DNA from 3 places in the Pantoea sp. AS142 genome. Region 3 is predicted to be linked to each of the others. Evidence: predicted binding sites of a transcription regulator. Region 3 holds the regulator's gene; each other region holds the start of a gene.
What was found. Region 3 encodes CRP, which controls carbon source genes, mostly activating them, when cyclic AMP is high. Its sites were predicted from a motif close to ATGTGANNNNNNTCACAT; they were not measured.
Positions count from the first base shown of each region.

Region 1: the regulator CRP is predicted to act here: its motif matches at 2,302-2,319, upstream of WFO64_RS10450 (nucleoside-specific channel-forming protein Tsx).
Region 2: the regulator CRP is predicted to act here: its motif matches at 2,014-2,031, upstream of epd (erythrose-4-phosphate dehydrogenase).

Region 1 is NZ_JBBCMO010000004.1:214,298-218,498, forward strand. Features, by position in the region: gene WFO64_RS10440 (response regulator) at 222-881, shown strand; gene WFO64_RS10445 (sensor histidine kinase) at 878-2,233, shown strand; gene WFO64_RS10450 (nucleoside-specific channel-forming protein Tsx) at 2,513-3,379, shown strand; gene yjdN (VOC family metalloprotein YjdN) at 3,516-3,950, opposite strand; gene WFO64_RS10460 (LysR family transcriptional regulator) at 4,023-4,201, opposite strand, start outside.
Region 2 is NZ_JBBCMO010000005.1:163,704-167,904, forward strand. Features, by position in the region: gene tkt (transketolase) at 1-1,901, shown strand, start outside; gene epd (erythrose-4-phosphate dehydrogenase) at 2,221-3,240, shown strand; gene pgk (phosphoglycerate kinase) at 3,292-4,201, shown strand, end outside.
Region 3 is NZ_JBBCMO010000006.1:198,017-202,217, reverse strand. Features, by position in the region: gene WFO64_RS13275 (phosphoribulokinase) at 1-342, shown strand, start outside; gene WFO64_RS13270 (OsmC family protein) at 673-1,077, opposite strand; gene crp (cAMP-activated global transcriptional regulator CRP) at 1,381-2,013, shown strand; gene WFO64_RS13260 (YccS/YhfK family putative transporter) at 2,071-4,146, shown strand; gene argD (bifunctional acetylornithine/succinyldiaminopimelate transaminase) at 4,148-4,201, opposite strand, start outside.

The DNA of each region.
Region 1 (4,201 bases), on a different contig from region 3:
CGGCTGGAATGGGGCGATAAGAGCCATTTCAGAGCAAGCTATGACGATTGTCCGCCAAAATAATTCATGCTGTATGCGCGGATCCTCAGAAGCTGACACAAGGCCGTGACAGCGGCGAGCAAAACAGCCAACGCCGCCACAGCGCGAAGTATGAAGGCGGATAATTCTGGCCTAACAATTGGTGAGTAAACTCTCTCTTATCTTTACGAAGGAGATCAGCCATGCGCGTGTTACTGGTTGAAGATGATGAAATGATCGGCGCGAACCTGCAGCAGGCACTGCAGGGCGCGGGCTGGTCGGTGGATTGGGTGCGCGATGGCGTCTATGCCCGGAATGCCTGGAATGAAGGCGGCTACAGCTGCGTGCTGCTCGATCTCGGCTTACCCCGCGATGATGGCCTGCAGGTTCTGCGTCGCGCACGCGCACGCGGCGACGCGACCCCGGTCCTGATTCTTACTGCACGCGACACGGTGGCGCAGCGGATACAGGGACTCGACAGTGGTGCGGACGACTACCTGCTTAAACCGTTCGATCTCCAGGAAGTCATGGCCCGGATGCGTGCCATTACCCGACGCAGCCACGGCGCAGCAGACTCGGTGCTGGGCAGCGGCGATGTCCAGCTGGATATGATGACCCGTGAAGTGCTCTACAAAGGCCAGCGCGAGCAGCTTACGGCGCGGGAATATGCCCTGCTCTACGCCTTACTGGAGCGGCCGGGGGCAATTCTGTCGCGTGAGCAACTGGAAAACCGCATCTATGGCTGGGGCGATGAAGTCAGCAGCAACGCGGTGGATGTTCTGATTCATGGGATGCGTCGCAAGCTGGATAACGACGTGATCCGCAACGTGCGCGGGCTGGGCTGGCGGGTTCCGGCAATATGAAACCCTTTACCTTTATGCGCTCATTACGCAACAAATTACTCTCTACGCTGCTGATTATTCATCTGCTGATGATCGGCGGCGTCACCTGGTATTTCTTTAGCTGTTACGGCGATATGGTCGGCACAATGAAGGACGATCAGTTGGCGAAAATCGCTGATGCCTGGTCCACCAATAAACAGATGCCTGCCCTGATGCCGATGCTTATCGCGCCTGACAAGGCGAAAAGCGCCTTTGTGGTGCAGTTGTGGGACGTTAAGGGTCAGTTACGTGCCAGCTCATGGCCGGAGCTGCAGGCCCCGCTGCAAAATCAGCGCGGTTATCGCGACGTGCATGTGGGTCAGTGCGACGACTGTGAATGGCGCATCTATACCCGGCCCGGCTTACCTGGCAGCGAGATCAAAACGATTCAGGTGATGCACAACCTCAGCTACATGAAAGCCTCAATGGTCAAACGGGCGCTGTCAGCAATCATTCCGATGATCCTGATGATGCCGCTGTCACTGCTGGTGATCTGGCTGGTGGTGCGCAAGATCACCCGGGATCTGCAGGTCGCTTCGCGTCAGATTGCAGCGCAGGAGACGCATCATCCGCACAATGTCTCACCCGAAGGCTTGCCGGATGAGATCCTGCCGCTGGTGGCCGCCTACAACTCACTGCTGAGTAAGCTGCGTGAGGCCTGGTCATCACAGCGTCAGTTCCTGGAAGATGCCGCGCATGAGCTGCGCACGCCCGTGACGGCGGTGACGTTGCAGCTGGAAAATCTGCGTCAGCATATCCAGCCAGGTGAAGCGAGTCGGCAGTTCAGCCAGCTGGAAGCGGGCGTCACGCGCACCCGTCATTTGGTCACGCAGTTACTCAATGTCTCACGGCAGGATGACCAGAGCGTGGTGGCCAGCGTTGAGCATATTGAACTGGAAGATCTACTGAAAGAGAGCATTGAGCAGCTGATGGTGGTGGCGGATAAACGCGGCATCGATATCGGCTTCAATGGCTCGACACAGTACCGTCTGCAGGCCAGCCGCTCCGAGTTGCGCAGCCTGTTCGACAACCTGATTGGCAACGCCATGTTGCACACGCCGGAAGGCAGCCTGGTCGATGTGCTGCTGCATCGGGTCGCAGGTAAAACCGTGGTCGATATTGTCGATAACGGGCCAGGCATGCCGGAATCCTTTATCGAACGCGCGTTTGACCGTTTTACCCGTTCGCCTGACGTTAAAGCCCAGGGCAGCGGGCTGGGGTTATCCATCGTGCGCAACGTCGCACAGAAGCATCAGATTCACGTTGCTCTTTCCAATTGTCTGACGCCACAGGGGACTATTTGTGGTTTGCAGGTTCGCGTTACCCTTCCCTGATCCCGCCCGTTTGATGACGAACCAGACAACGTAAACGGTTGCCTGGTTCCGTTCGATCCCAGCCATTATTGTGAAGCGCATCACATTTTAGCTGAATTGTGATGCAACACTTTTTGACAAACGTGAGCAAAATCTATTTTCTATCGATCTGTTACAGGCACGCTACGCGGGCTGAATAACGGGCTGTTATTTGCTGTGAAACCCTCATTCCCATCAAGGGACCGATTTCTCCCTGACTGCGTCTGCTGTGCGGCGGTCAAAAGCATGTGGCTGATAATAATGAAATTTAAAACGTTGGTAGCAGGTGCCGTGCTGGCATGTTCATTGAGTGGTGCTGCGCAGGCTGCTGAAAGCGATCCGCAGTATCTCTCAGACTGGTGGCATCAGAGCGTAAACGTGGTAGGCAGCTACCACACGCGTTTCGGACCGCAGTTTAACAACGACGTTTATCTTGAATATGAAGCGTTTGCGAAGAAAGACTGGTTCGATTTCTACGGCTATCTCGACGTACCTAACTTCTTCGGCGCGGGCAACAGCAATGCCAATGGCGTGTTCGACCACGGTTCACCGATGTTTATGGAGATTGAGCCACGCTTCTCTATCGACAAACTGACCGGCACCAGCCTGGCGTTTGGCCCGTTCAAAGAGTGGTATTTCGCCAACAACTACATCTACGACATGGGCCGCAACAGCGATAACCGCCAGAACACCTGGTATATGGGTCTGGGCACCGATATTGATACGCACAGCGACGTCGGCCTGTCGCTGAACGTTTACGCCAAATATCAGTGGGAAAACTACGGTGCGGCGAACGAAAACAGCTGGGATGGCTACCGCTTCAAGGTGAAATATTTCGTGCCAATCACCACGCTGTGGGGCGGTAATCTGGGCTATGTGGGCTTTACTAACTTCGACTGGGGTTCCGATCTCAACGAGAAAGGCGGTTCATCACGCACCAGTAACTCCATCGCCTCCAGTCACATTCTGTCACTGGGTTACGATCACTGGCACTTCTCTGCGGTGGCGCGTTACTTCCACAACGGCGGACAGTGGGCGGATGGTCAGGAGCTGAACTTCGGCAAAGGTCCGTTTGAAGTGAAATCTACTGGCTGGGGTTACTACCTGGTGGCGGGTTATAACTTTTGATGAAAACGGGCGGCTGGAATAACCGCCCGTTACGCGAAAAGCTGGCTGCGGGCTTAAAGCCTCAGGCCAGCACTTTCGGATGCAGGCTAATCAGGTAAACGCTGGCATCTGCTGTTGGCTGCTCTTACTTCTGGTTCTACTCCGGCTTCTCGACATTGATGCGCCACGGAATGCCAAACTTATCAATAAACATCGCAAATCCGTTCGACCAGAACGTCTCCTGCCACGGCGTCGTCACCTTACCGCCTGCCGACAGTTTCTCAAACCAGGCTTTACCCTTATCGATATCGGTGGTTGAAAGGCTGACCGCGTAACCAGCATGTTCAGAGGCTGGCGGCTGATCCGTGTTGCCATCACTTAACATCAGCTCACCCTCACCAATACGCAGTTGGGCATGCATAATCTTCTCTGGTGGCAACGGCGGCGCAGACTGATCGCCGACCTGTTCGCCTTGATCTGGCATATCACCGAATTTCATTTTAGCCAGCAATTCTCCCCCGGTCGCCTGCAGGTAAAAGTCGATAGCCTCTTCACAACGGCCATAGAGAAACAGATAAGGACTGACTTGCATCTTAACCTCTATTTGTCGGTTGGATTTTTACAGTACCTTAATAGTGTAGACGATCGACTTTACTGCCTGATTTCACTGGCAATAACGGCGAAAGAGCTGTGCCATATAACTGCTCATTGGTGTCAGGGCGGTGTCTTTGCGCTGAATCAGATAGAAGATGGCTTTCGGCAGAGGATCGTCGAGCGTTAGCGCCACCAGCGACCGGCCCAGAATCGGATCGTCAATCACATCGACCGACAGAATACTGATGA
Region 2 (4,201 bases), on a different contig from region 3:
GTATGGCGGACATCGCTGAAGTACTCTGGCGCGGCTACCTGAATCACAACCCAACCAACCCGCTGTGGGCTGACCGCGACCGTTTTGTGCTCTCTAACGGCCACGGCTCAATGCTAATCTACAGTCTGCTGCACCTGACCGGCTACGATCTGCCACTGAGCGAGCTGGAAAACTTCCGCCAGCTGCACTCAAAAACTCCAGGTCACCCGGAATATGGCTACACCGTGGGCGTTGAAACCACTACCGGTCCACTGGGTCAGGGCATTGCTAACGCCGTGGGTTTCGCCATTGCTGAGCGCACGCTGGCCGCACAGTTCAACCGCCCGGATCATGACATCGTAGACCACAACACCTATGTCTTCATGGGTGATGGCTGCATGATGGAAGGTATCTCGCACGAAGTCTGCTCACTGGCCGGTACGCTGAAGCTGGGCAAACTGGTGGCGTTCTATGATGACAACGGCATCTCAATCGACGGTCACATTGATGGTTGGTTCACCGACGACACCGCTAAGCGCTTTGAAGCGTACGGCTGGCACGTGGTGCGTGGTGTCGATGGTCACGATGCTGATGCGATTGCTAAAGCGATTGACGAAGCGAAGAGCGTCAGTGACAAGCCTTCATTGCTGATGTGCAAAACCATTATCGGCTTTGGTTCACCGAACAAAGCGGGCACCCATGATTCACACGGCGCACCGCTGGGCGATGAAGAGGTCGCTCTGACCCGCAAACAGCTGGGCTGGACCCACGCACCGTTCGTTATTCCTTCTGATATCTACGCGGAGTGGGATGCGAAAGAAGCGGGCCAGGCGAAAGAATCTGCATGGAATGAGAAATTCGCCGCTTATGCGCAGGCATATCCTGAACTGGCTGCCGAGTTTAAACGTCGCATTAGCAACGAACTGCCCGCGAACTGGCAGGAAGAGTCGCAGAAGTTTGTTGAGCAGTTGCAGGCGAACCCGGCGAAGATCGCCAGCCGTAAAGCCTCACAGAATGCTATCGAAGCCTTCGGAAAAATTCTGCCGGAATACCTGGGCGGCTCAGCCGATCTGGCACCTAGCAACCTGACTATCTGGTCTGGCTCTAAGCCAATCAACGAAAATGCTGCGGGTAACTACATCCATTACGGCGTGCGTGAGTTCGGTATGACCGCTATCGCCAATGGACTGGCGCTGCATGGCGGCTTCCTGCCTTACACCGCGACATTCCTGATGTTCGTTGAATATGCGCGTAACGCCGCGCGTATGGCGGCACTGATGAAGATCCGTCAGATCATGGTCTATACCCACGACTCCATCGGTCTGGGCGAAGATGGCCCGACGCATCAGCCGGTTGAGCAGATGGCGAGCCTGCGTACCACACCAAATATGAGCCTGTGGCGTCCCTGTGACCAGGTTGAATCCGCTGTGGCGTGGAAATATGCCATTGAGCGCAAAGATGGCCCGACGGCACTGATCTTCTCTCGTCAGAACCTGGCGCAGCAGGAGCGTGACGCTGCACAGCTGGCTAACGTGGCACGCGGCGGTTATGTGCTGAAAGATTGCGACGGCACCCCTGAGCTGATCCTGATCGCCACCGGTTCAGAAGTTGAACTGGCTGTCGGGGCATGGGACAAACTCACCAGCGAAGGCCGCAAAGTGCGCGTCGTCTCTATGCCGTCAACGGATGCCTTCGACAAGCAGAGCGATGAGTACCGTGAATCGGTGCTGCCTAAAGCAGTCAGTGCACGCATCGCGATCGAAGCGGGCATTGCGGATTACTGGTTCAAATACACTGGCCTGAACGGCGCTATCGTGGGGATGACCGGCTTCGGCGAATCTGCACCTGCGGATCAGCTGTTTGAGCTGTTTGGCTTCACCGTCGACAACGTGGTCGCGAAAGCGAAAGCGCTGCTGGCGTAAAAAGCCAGTTAGCGGGGCCTGCTCCCGTCTGGCTTTCACAAAAACAAAGGGGCGAAAATCTCGTCCCTTTTACTTATTTATTCCTGTAGTAATAATTACCTTTGGCCTTAAATTGTGACAAAGATCCAATTTTAAGCAACCAGATTGATCACAGTCATTCCTGTTATTCCTTCCTTCTATTATTGTAGCTGAACCGTTTCAGTTACCGGGCAACCAACCCTGGTTTCGGACAATGCCGGGTAAGAATCTCCTGTACAAAATGCAGTGAAACGCTCAGGCTAACGGCACGTTTTTTTCAATCTGACGTGGCAGGAGAGAAATGACGGTACGGGTAGCGATAAATGGTTTTGGCCGGATTGGACGCAACGTCCTACGTGCGCTTTATGAAACGGGCCGACGTACAGAGATCACCGTGGTCGCGATCAACGAGTTGGCAGAAGCCACCGGTATGGCGCACCTGCTGAAATACGATACCAGCCATGGCCGTTTTGCTTTCGATGTCCGGCAGGAGCGCGATGTGATGTGGGTGGGGGGGGATACCCTGCGCATTTTGCACCGGGCAGCCATTGCCGATCTGCCGTGGCGTGAACTTGACGTGGATGTGGTCCTTGACTGCACCGGCGTCTATGGCTTACGCGCTGATGGCGAAGCGCACCTGCAGGCTGGTGCCAGAAAAGTGCTGTTCTCTCATCCCGGCGGCAACGATCTCGACGCAACAGTGGTGTATGGCGTGAACCAGCAGGCACTGACCGCCAGCGACCGCATTGTTTCCAACGCGTCCTGCACCACAAACTGTATTATCCCGGTGATTAAACTGCTGGATGATGCGTTTGGTATCGAATCCGGCACTGTCACCACGATCCATTCGGCGATGCATGATCAGCAGGTGATCGATGCTTATCACAGCGATCTGCGCCGTACACGTGCCGCCAGTCAGTCGATCATCCCGGTGGATACTCGCCTGGCGGCAGGGATTACCCGTATTTTTCCGAAATTCAACGATCGCTTTGAGGCGATAGCCGTCCGCGTTCCGACAATTAACGTGACAGCCATTGATCTCAGTGTTTCTGTGCATCAGGCGGTGTCGGCGTATGAAGTTAACACCCTGTTGCGAAGCGCGGCAGAAGGGGCATTTCGTGGTATAGTTGACTATACGGAATTACCGTTAGTCTCAGTCGATTTTAACCATGATCCGCACAGTGCCATTGTGGATGGAACACAAACGCGGGTCAGCGGTCAACACCTTATCAAGACCCTGGTCTGGTGTGACAATGAATGGGGCTTTGCTAATCGAATGCTCGACACGACGTTAGCGATGGCCGCAAGCGGTTTCAGGTAAGACGCGGTTTGCGTCTGGCAAAACTTATGAGAATCAACGAGAGGGTTCACCATGTCTGTAATTAAGATGACCGATCTGGATCTGGCTGGCAAACGCGTTCTGATCCGTGCTGATCTGAACGTACCAGTTAAAGAAGGTAAAGTGACGTCTGATGCACGTATCCGTGCTTCTCTGCCCACCATTGAAGCGGCGTTGAAACAGGGCGCGAAAGTAATGGTTACCTCTCACCTGGGTCGTCCGACCGAAGGTGAATACAACGAAGAGTTCTCGCTGCTGCCGGTAGTTAACTATCTGAAAGAGAAGCTTAGCGGTACGAACGTGACGCTGGCAAAAGATTACCTCGATGGCGTTGAAGTGGGCGCTGGCGAATTGGTTGTGCTGGAAAATGTTCGCTTTAACAAAGGCGAAAAGAAAGATGATGAAGCGCTGTCTAAAAAATATGCTGCCCTGTGCGACGTATTCGTGATGGACGCCTTTGGTACCGCGCACCGCGCACAGGCTTCTACGCACGGCGTCGGCAAGTTTGCCCCTATCGCCTGTGCTGGCCCGCTGCTTTCTGCAGAACTGGAAGCGTTGGGCAAAGTCATGAGCAACCCGGAGCGTCCGCTGGTGGCTGTGGTCGGCGGTTCTAAAGTCTCTACCAAATTTGACGTGCTGCAATCACTGGTCAAAATCGCCGACACCGTGATTGTGGGCGGCGGCATTGCTAACACCTTCGTGGCTATCGACAACAATGTCGGTAAATCACTTTATGAGCCAGACTTTGTTGAAGCGGCCAAAGGCCTGCGCGATCAGCACGGTATCCCGGTTCCAACTGACTCACGTGTCGGCACAGAATTCTCTGAAACTGCACCAGCTACCGTGAAAAAGGTTTCGGAAGTGGCGGATAACGAAGAGATTATGGACTTTGGTGATGAAACTGCACAAGCAATGGCTGCTATCCTGAAGGATGCCAAAACCA
Region 3 (4,201 bases):
GAAGCGGTGATGGATTCAGTGGTGCGATCGATGGAAGATTATATCAACTTCATTACCCCACAGTTTTCACGCACCCATATCAACTTTCAGCGCGTCCCAACCGTGGATACCTCGAATCCGTTCGCCGCCCGTGCCATTCCGTCACTGGATGAGAGCTTTGTGGTGATTCACTTTCAGGCGGTGGAAGATATCGACTTCCCCTATCTGCTGGCAATGTTGCAGGGTTCGTTTATCTCGCACATTAATACGCTGGTGGTGCCGGGCGGCAAAATGGGTCTGGCGATGGAGTTGATTATGGGGCCGCTGGTGAAGCGGCTGATGGAAGGTAAACGCATTGAATAAAAGGTCAGAAAGGACCTCATCAGACTAATGCCAATGCCAATGCAGGGTGAGTCTTACAGCAGCGAAAAAGCTTAACACGTGGGGAACCGGGTCTGAGCAGGAAAGCGTCCTGCGCCAGGGGACAAAAACGCCGGGAGCGTTTTTGAACAACGCAAAGCGTTGGCCCGGCTACGGGCGCACCTCAGGGATGAGGTGCGTAATCGCGCGGACCGGAGCGGCCAGGGATTGGCTTAAGCGACGTTTCGATCTGACCCGGTTCACTGCGCAGGCACGGTCTTAAGACTACACGAATCCGTTTTTGCCATTGCCCCTAAAAAGCCCCTCCGACTATTACAGTTCGATCACTTCATAGCTGTGGGTAAGGGTGACGCCTTTACCCAGCATGATGGCAACAGAGCAATACTTTTCAGCAGAAAGATCCACTGCGCGTGAGACCGCTTTATCCTGGAGCGTTTTGCCACTCACAATAAAATGCAGGTTGATGTGCGTAAAGATTCGCGGCGTCTCTTCACGACGTTCTGAGGTCAGTTTTACTTCACAATCAGCCACATCGTTGCGGCCTTTTTGCAGAATTGATACTACGTCAATCGCGCTGCATCCACCCGCCGCCATCAGCACCATCTCCATTGGGCTGGGCGCTTTATCACCCGAATTTCCATCCATCAGTATCTGATGGCCGGATGAGGATTCTCCGAGAAATGTCAACCCTTCTACCCATTTCACTCTTGCCTGCATGATTTTTGCTCCGGAATACGCTGTTTTGTCGCCAGCGTACGCTTTCGCCAGGTAAACAGCAATCCAGAGAAATCCGCCTGTAGCTGAAGCGAGACAACAGAAGACAGTCGACAAAAGCTGTGCTACAAACAGTGCTGAAAATATTTTTCGTCACCCGATGGCGAAGCCGGGAAGAATGATGCGCACTGCGCCTGATGCGGCCCGAATGATTTCCTGAAATGGAAACGCTTAAAGCTTTCACCGCCTGACAGGGAAAACTGCCCCCTGTATTTTGGGCACGATTACAACAGAGGATAATAGCGAATGGTTCTCGGCAAACCGCAAACAGACCCTACACTCGAATGGTTCCTGTCCCATTGCCATATTCACAAGTATCCATCCAAAAGTACGCTGATTCATCAAGGTGAAAAAGCAGAAACGCTCTACTACATCGTGAAAGGTTCCGTCGCGGTTCTGATTAAAGATGAAGAAGGCAAAGAGATGATTCTTTCTTACCTGAATCAGGGCGATTTTATTGGTGAGCTTGGCCTGTTCGAAGAAGGCCAGGAGCGCAGCGCCTGGGTACGTGCGAAAAGCGCGTGTGAAGTGGCGGAGATTTCTTACAAAAAATTCCGTCAACTGATCCAGGTTAACCCCGATATCCTGATGCGACTCTCATCGCAGATGGCGCGTCGCCTTCAGGTGACGTCTGAAAAAGTAGGTAACCTCGCTTTCCTCGACGTGACCGGACGCATTGCACAGACCCTGCTTAACCTGGCGAAGCAGCCAGATGCCATGACGCATCCCGACGGCATGCAAATTAAAATCACTCGTCAGGAAATTGGTCAGATTGTTGGTTGTTCACGTGAAACCGTGGGCCGTATTTTGAAGATGCTTGAAGATCAGAACCTGATTTCCGCACACGGCAAAACCATCGTCGTTTACGGCACCCGCTAATTCCTGTCACCCACGGCGTGATGGCAACATCACGCCGTTATTGTTTGTGTTGAGCCGATGTGGCGTCGAATTATTTACCATCCTGAAGTTAACTATGCCTTGCGGCAAACGCTGGTGCTTTGTCTGCCTGTGGCGCTGGGCTGGCTGGCTGGCGACCTGCAAAAAGGTCTGCTGTTCTCGTTAGTGCCCGCCTGCTGCAATATCGCCGGGCTGGATACGCCGCATAAACGCTTCTTTAAACGTCTGATTGTTGGCGGCAGCTTGTTTGCCCTCGGCAGCTTTCTGATTCAGTGGCTCACCCTGCATGCTATTCCCCTGCCGCTGATCCTGTTCGCCATGCCATTGTTGCTCGGCGTCACCGGGGAGATCAGCCCGCTGCATGGTCGCCTGCTGCCCGGCACCCTTATCGCCGCCATCTTTACCCTGAGCCTGATTGGCCGCATGCCAATCTATGTTCCCCCATTGCTCTATATCGGCGGCACGTTATGGTATGGGCTGTTTAACTGGTTCTGGTTCTGGCTGTGGAAAGAGCAGCCGATGCGCGAAAGCCTGAGCCTGATCTACCGTGAACTGGCTAACTATTGTGACGCCAAATATACCCTGCTGACGCAGCTGACCGATCCGGAAAAGGCGCTACCGCCGCTGCTGGCTCGCCAGCAGAAAGTGGTCGACCTCATCACCACCTGTTATCAGCAGATGCATATGCTGTCGGCAAGCCGCGATCACAGTCATAAACGGCTGACGCGCGCCTTTCAGGTGGCGCTGGATTTGCAGGAGCATATCTCAGTCAGCCTCCATCGGCCGGAAGAGGTGCAGAAGCTGGTCGAGCAGAGCCATGCCGAAGCGGTGATCCGCTGGAATGCCAAAACTATCTCGGCCCGACTGCGGGTGCTGGCGGATAACATTCTCTATCACCAGTTACCCGATCGCTTTGCGATGGATAAACAGCTCGGCGCGCTGGAGAAGATCACCCATCAGCATCCCGACAATCCGGTGGGTAACTTCTGCCTCTACCACTTCAACCGTATCGCGCGGGTGCTGCGCACGCAGAAACCGCTTTATCAGCGCGATCTGATGGCCGACCGTCAGCGCCGACTGCCGCTGTTACCGGCGCTGCGCAGTTACCTCTCGTTTCGCTCGTCGGCACTGCGCACGGCGGGTCGCTTTGCGGTGATGTTGATGCTGGGCAGCGCGCTGGCGCTGTTCTTCAACATCCCCAAACCCTACTGGATCCTGATGACCATTATGTTCGTCAGCCAGAACGGCTATAGCGCCACCCGTGTCCGCATTCAGCACCGGGCGCTGGGCACCTTTGCGGGGCTGGTGATCGCGGCCGCCACGCTACGCCTGGCGGTGCCGGAATCGCTGGTGCTGCTGACCATGCTGGCGATAACGTTCATCAGCTATCGCTTCACCCGCCAGTTCTATGGCTGGTCGATGATTGGCTTTACGGTTACGGCGGTTTACTCGCTGCAATTGCTGTCGCTGAATGGTGCGCAGTTTCTGCTGCCGCGACTGATGGATACGCTGATGGGCTGTCTGATTGCCTTTGGCGGGATGCTGTGGCTGTGGCCACAGTGGCAGAGCGGATTATTGCGGCAGAACGCCCATGACGCGCTGGAGACCTATCAGGATGCGCTGCGGCTGTTGCTGGGCGACGAACAGTCGCCAGGGAAACTCGCCTATCAGCGCGTGCAGGTTAATCAGGCCCATAATGCGCTGTTTAACTCACTGAATCAGGCGATGCAGGAACCCGCGTTTAACGCCCAGTATCTTAAAGATATGCGGCTCTGGGTCACCCACAGTCAGTTTATCGTCGAGCATATCAATGCGATGACGATTCTGGCACGTGAGCACACCATGCTCACGGCCTCGCTGGCTGAGCGTTACCTGCAATCCTGTGAAATCGCACTGCAGCGGTGCCAGCAGCGGCTGGAATATGATGGTGCAAGCTCCCAGGTCAATCTACTGGATGAGCTGGAGAACATCAGTGAGGGGCCGGTTACGGTGGTGGAACAGCATGTGCGGCGCATTCTCGATCATCTGAGCGTAATGCATACCATTTCATCGCTGGCGTGGAGCCAGCGACCCCAACATGGCCGCTGGCTGATCAGACGCTTACGTAAAAATTAAATCAGCCGTTGAGTACGTTGCTGATGGCCGTGGCGAAGCGGCTCATGCCCTCTTC